DNA from 2 places in the Lysinibacillus sp. NPDC058147 genome. Region 1 is predicted to be linked to the other one. Evidence: riboswitches for the same ligand, from Rfam matches in the RefSeq annotation. Region 1 holds a riboswitch; the other holds the start of a gene.

Region 1 (3,200 bases):
AGAGCAACTAGTATTAAATTTGCTGAAAATGGCTATAAAGTTGTGCTTGTTGATTTTAACGAGAAAACTGGAGAAGAGACCCTAAAATTAATTCAACAAAATGGCGGTGAAGGAATATTCGTTAAAGCGGATGTTTCCAAAGTAGAGGATGTTCAGAATTATGTACAGCAAACGGTAAACACATATGGACGTATAGATGTATTCTTCAATAACGCTGGCATTATTCAAAAATTCGCACCGTTTACAGCGGTAGAATTGGAAGAATACGATCGTCTTATGGATATCAATGTAAAAGGTATTTTTCTTGGCATGAAATATGTCATCCCAGTAATGGAAAAGCAGGGTAAAGGGTCGATTATAAATACTGCTTCATCGGCAGGTATTCGTCCAGAACACAGTATCGCCGTATACTCCGCAAGTAAACATGCAGTAATCGGTTTAACGAAAGGCGTAGCGATCGAGTATGCAAATAAAGGTATTCGTATAAATGCTGTGTGTCCAGGTGGTATCGTTACACCATTATTTCATAGTGTTGGTGAAACACTTGCAAAAACAGGATACGTGCCAGAAGAAATGTCACGTGTACGTATGGGACGCCATGGTGAACCAGAAGAAGTAGCAGAAGCGGTTCTATTCTTAGCTTCAGATAAAGCAAGCTTCATGGCTGGTGCTGTTGTCTCTGTTGATGGTAGTTTGACTGTTTAAATTTAACTTCTTTCAGCAAGTTTTTTATGTAACGTAAGTGAAACGACAGTTACAGAAGTCTCTATGGAACAGCCACACCTTTGATCTTTATTAATGATCAAAGGTGTGGCTTGTTTTATGTAGTGAATGTGAAATTGATTAGAGTAAATTTTTATAAACAATTATCTGGATAATATAATAAAATAGTGTTATCGTAAGAAATAGCTAAATAAAAATATCCTTCAGGGTAGGGTGAAATTCCCAATCGGCGGTGATGAAGTAATTCAAAGTCCGTGAGCGCAAGCTGATTTGGTGCAAATCCAAAACCGACAGTTATAGTCTGGATGGGAGAAGGGTAAAAGTGTGAGCTTTTTAAATTCGCTTGAGTTTATAAGGTTTATTTGAGTATACTTTTTAACTACTTCCCATCGTTTCGTCGGGAAGTAGTTTTTTGTTTTATTTGGCTAAAAAATTGAATAGTAGTAGTTCTTCGGGGTAGGGTGAAATTCCCAATCGGCGGTGATGAAGCAATTCAAAGTCCGTGAGCGCAAGCTGATTTGGTGCAAATCCAAAACCGACAGTGACAGTCTGGATGGGAGAAGAACGATGAGATGACAGCCTATGGAAAAAATTTATATCCATGAGGTTTATTTGTTGACGTCTTATGTATATGAACTCCCAAACCCCTTTAAATTAAGGGGTTTTTTGTTTGAACGAAAATTATTAAATGATTGAAAGTAGGTGAAAAAATGTTTACGGGAATTGTTGAGGATATTGGTACCTTAAAAACCATGCAAAGCGATCGACAAAGTATGAAAATTACCGTTATTTCAAAGAAAATGGTAGAGGATGTAAAGCTCGGGGACAGTATAGCGGTCAATGGTGTTTGTTTAACAGTGATACATTTTAATGAACAAGAGCTAACGATGGATGTAATGCCTGAAACAGTAAGCGCAACAAATTTACAGCAGCTCGCAGTTGGAGATCCGGTAAATTTAGAGCGCGCTATGTCAGCTAATGGGCGTTTCGGTGGTCATTTTGTCTCCGGACATGTAGACGGGGTAGGGAAAATAGTACGCAAGCGGCCATTGGCAAATGCAGTCTATATTGATATTGAATTATCAAAGGAGCTAACGGGCTACTGTATTCCAAAGGGCTCCATCACAATTGATGGAACGAGTCTAACACTCTTTCAGGTCGAGAAAAACGGTGTCACAGTATCCCTGATACCCCACACTTACAAAGAAACGATTTTAGGTAAGAAGAAGATTGGTGATCTCGTCAATGTAGAAACCGATTTAGTTGGTAAATACATTTTGCATCAACTTAAGTATGGACAGGAACCGCCGACCATCACAAGAGACTTCTTAGCACAAAACGGGTTTTAAACAACACTTTAAGAACAGGAGGTGGCGATTTTGCTACATTCAATTGAAGAAGCAATTGAGGATTTAAAACAAGGTAAGATGATTATTGTAGTAGATGACGAGGACCGAGAAAACGAAGGGGACTTACTCGCTCTTGCGGAATTTATGACACCTGAAACGATTAACTTTATGGCGACCTATGGAAGAGGTCTTATATGTACACCGATTTCACAGCAACTTGCACAAAAATTAGCATTAGCGCCTATGGTCAGTATTAATACAGATAATCATCAAACGGCATTTACCGTTAGTGTAGATCATGTAGACACAACAACTGGAATTAGCGCCTTTGAACGGGCAATGACTATACAAAAAATGCTAGAGCCACAAGCAAAAGCTGCGGATTTTCGTAGACCGGGCCATGTATTCCCGTTAATTGCAAAGGACAATGGTGTATTAGAGCGTAGAGGACATACAGAAGCTACAATTGATTTGGCCAAGCTTTGTCATAGTATTCCTGCGGGCATTATTTGTGAAATTATGGGGTACAATGGCAAAATGCTACGCTTTAATGACCTTGTTAAATATGCAGCACAACATCATTTAAAAATGATTTCAATTGAAGCATTGGCAACATATCGTCGTCAACAAATAATAGAAGAAAACACACAGACAATATAAAGGATCATCAATAAAAGTTTGGAATAACATTTGTAAAAAGTACTCTAGTATATAAGTTGATTGGAGTGGAGACTGGGTGACTCCTTGGGGATTAGCGTCACAGATGAGACCATGGAGCGCAAGCGAAGCGGCTCATCGGACGCCCCCAGGAAAGCGCCCAGTCGGAACGGAAATCAACCCCACTTTATGATGATTAGACAAGATAAAAGAGGAGAGATTAAAAATGGTTAAAACATTTGAAGCACAATTAATTGGTACGGATTTAAAAATAGCAGTAATAGTAGGTCGTTTCAACGAATTTATTACAAGTAAATTATTAGACGGAGCATTAGATGGTTTAAAGCGTCATGGTGTGGATGAGGATTCTATTGATGTAGCATGGGTTCCAGGTGCATTTGAAGTGCCATTCATTGCAAAACAGTTAGCTGAAACAAAGAAATATGATGCCATTATTGGATTAGGTACAGT
Region 2 (3,200 bases), on a different contig from region 1:
CATATGAAGGAGAATTAAAGGAAAAGGGCGATAAACTAGTTCATGTATTGCCAAAGAAAAATGACTATGATGTCGCTTCTGCAGATACTGACGAATATTTAGGGACGTTACAGGATACATTCTCAGACACGGAGTATAAGGATATTGAGTTCGAAAATCCTGATGGTACCGCCTACGAGTTTTCCAAGGAAGAAGATCCAAGTAAGCCTATGGCATTAACAAGCTCAAATCATTTTAATTATTATTTATATAGAGATGAGAATGGGATCGAATATTTATCACCTGATTCTCGTAAATCTTTTTCTACTGTAACAGAAGCTCTTTCTGTTATGCGAAATAATAATGATGGTGCATACGTTCCTGTCGTACCGGAAAATATAACATACACTGTAAAAGAGGTAGCAGAAGGCGTTATTGTTACATTTGATGAACCACTTGATTTAACAACTATGGATGCAGTTCGTGCAACTCAATTAATTGAAGCTATGATGCTCACTGCTGCTAGCTTTGATAAACAAGTACGTCTAGACAATGTTGTACAGGAGAGCTGGGAAGGATTTGATTTAAAAAATTTCTTGCCAAAGCCTGTAGGAGCCAATAAACGATATATGCCGTAAAAAAGCATAACAACAAATAGACAAACGAAACTTATAGAATATTTTGGAGCATTCTCGCCGATGTATGTGCGTGAATGCTCTTGACATTTTATAACACCAATAACAAAGAAGTTAAGGGAAGGTTAAATTGTCTGATTGGTGAACACTAATATGCAGTCAGATTGCGGAAAACCTCTACTGATTACACTTTCATATTATAAAGAAGTTAATCGAGTATCTGTAAAACATACGAGTTTAATCGGATTTTTTTAAGCAAAGCTATTTACTTTTCTCTAATAATTCATTATAGTAAGGCTATGAAATAAAAAAATATTGATTCATCTTCGGGGCAGGGTGAAAATCCCGACCGGCGGTAATAGAGTTGTAAATCGCTAATGTTTCCTTTAAGTCATATTAGCTCGTATGATTTACTAAATGCTCTTCAGCCCGCGACCTGTGCAAATATTTTTTTGCATGGCTGACTTGGTGCGATTCCAAGGCCGACAGTTAAAGTCTGGATGGGAGAAGATGGAGGTACGATCGTCATTTATTGTTATGAATTTAGCTATGCACGAGCGTTTTTCGCTGTGGCTTCACACAGCGTATGCTCAAAAATAGTTAATTAATGGCGTTCTTTAATCATGCCTATTCTCCCTTGTGCTCTTTTGCATAAGGGTTTTTTCATGATAATAATTGATTTGGTCGTAACCTTTCTTCTTGCGAGATTGAATCAGCAAAGAGGAGAGAGTTTTCTATGAAGAAAAATGTTAAACTTCAATCGTTTATTACGATTGGTATGCTGAGCAGTATTTCGTTTTTATTAATGCTTTTTAATTTCCCTATTCCGCCGTTTCCAGCGTTTTTGGAAGTGGACTTCAGTGATATGCCAGCATTACTTGCGGCAATCACAATGGGACCTGTAGCCGGTATTTTAGTAGAGTTCTTTAAAAATGTGTTGGACTGGATTTTCTCAGGTACGCCAACGGGAGTACCAGTAGGGCATATCGCAAACTTTGTAACAGGTATTTTATTTATTTTACCAGTGAGCTTTGTTTTTAATCGTGTCAAAACAGTTAAAGGCCTTATCGGAGGTTTAGCTGCTGGAACAATCATAATGGCAGTAGGTATGAGCGTTCTTAACTATGCAGTATTTTTACCTATGTACACTTACTTTTTAGGTATGGAGCCTGTTGTAGGTGATTCACTATATAAAATGATCGTAGCTGGTATATTGCCATTTAACATTGTGAAAGGTATTTTAATTACTATCATCATGGCATTACTGTTCACAACAATGCGTAAATGGATTAATCATCAGCGTTCCATGTATTTAACAAAATAATTGAAATGAAACCTCGAGCTGTTAAATGCTCGAGGTTTTTTGATATAAGTTGGATAATATTGTGCAAAAGTAACATATAGAATTAATCTAGTCGGGTTTACTATTTTAATGTAGAATAAGGAAGAGCTTAGAATGTTAGAGGAGTTTGAAGAGATGAGTGAAAAAAAGAGTCAGTGGTCTAGTAAACTAGGCTTTATTTTAGCGTCGGCAGGAGCGGCGATCGGTCTAGGGGCAATTTGGAAGCTTCCATATGTTACTGGACAAAGTGGTGGGGGAGCGTTTTTCCTTATTTTTGTTCTATTTACATTGTTGATTGGTTTACCGATGTTATTATCAGAATATGTTTTAGGTCGTGGTACACAGTCTGAAGCTGTGACTGCCTATAAAAAAATTGCACCTACGAAAACAGGCTGGGCTTGGGTTGGTCGTATGGGTGTACTCGGTTGTTTTTTATTGTTAAGTTTTTATAGTGTTGTGGGAGGTTGGATTTTTATCTATAGTGGCCTTGGTGTGACTGGGGCTGTTATTGATCCTGCCGTTGATCCTAGTGAACTATTTGGAAAGATTGTAGGAAAACCTTGGATTACATTGCTAGGTTTAGGATTGTTTACGCTAGTAAATGTACTAGTCATTTCACTTGGTGTGCAAAATGGTATAGAAAAGGCTAATAAGTGGATGATGCCTTTATTATTTATAATGTTTATTGTGCTTGTTGTGCGGGCTTTAACATTAGATGGAGCAATGGAGGGGGTTAAATTCTTCTTGTGGCCGGACTTCTCCAATATAACTGGAAAGGCTATATTAGAAGCGTTGGGGCAGTCCTTCTTTGGCTTAGCGGTAGGATTTTCTTGTCTTGTGACGTACAGCTCTTATTTAAAGAAAGATGTGAGCTTACCGAATTCTGCGGGCTCCGTTGTTCTTCTCACTGTGCTTGTATCGTTCTTAGCAGGATTGGCAATTTTCCCTGTTGTATTTGCTTTTAATTTAGAACCTGCATCTGGACCAGGCTTACTATTCATGGTTCTGCCAACAGCATTTAGCCAAATGCCCTTTGGTGAAATTTTCTTAGCGATGTTTTTAATATTATTTTTATTTGCAACGCTAACCTCTTCGTTTAGTTTATATGAAATTATTGTAGCGGCATTTATGGAGAAAGGGCATATGTCTCGTCCAGCATTGACAATGCTACTAGGCGTAGTAGTATTTGTAGCGGCGATTCCTGCGGCTCTTTCATCTAGTACATTAGCGGACGTATCAATCTT

The links. Region 1 has a riboswitch for FMN ahead of ribE (riboflavin synthase). Riboswitches for the same ligand answer to the same signal wherever they lie in the genome.
Region 2: it holds a riboswitch for FMN, as region 1 does, so the genes downstream of both, ACFVT8_RS09910 (ECF transporter S component) here and ribE (riboflavin synthase) in region 1, are expected to answer to the same signal.

The regions. Positions count from the first base shown of each region.
Region 1 is NZ_JBHVUJ010000004.1:177,158-180,357, forward strand. Features, by position in the region: gene ACFVT8_RS13570 (SDR family NAD(P)-dependent oxidoreductase) at 1-705, shown strand, start outside; FMN riboswitch at 919-1,044, shown strand; FMN riboswitch at 1,167-1,292, shown strand; gene ribE (riboflavin synthase) at 1,434-2,072, shown strand; partial or broken gene ribB (3,4-dihydroxy-2-butanone-4-phosphate synthase) at 2,103-2,696, shown strand; gene ribH (6,7-dimethyl-8-ribityllumazine synthase) at 2,956-3,200, shown strand, end outside.
Region 2 is NZ_JBHVUJ010000003.1:81,657-84,856, reverse strand. Features, by position in the region: gene ACFVT8_RS09915 (RNA polymerase subunit sigma) at 1-617, shown strand, start outside; FMN riboswitch at 933-1,130, shown strand; gene ACFVT8_RS09910 (ECF transporter S component) at 1,351-1,938, shown strand; gene ACFVT8_RS09905 (sodium-dependent transporter) at 2,092-3,200, shown strand, end outside.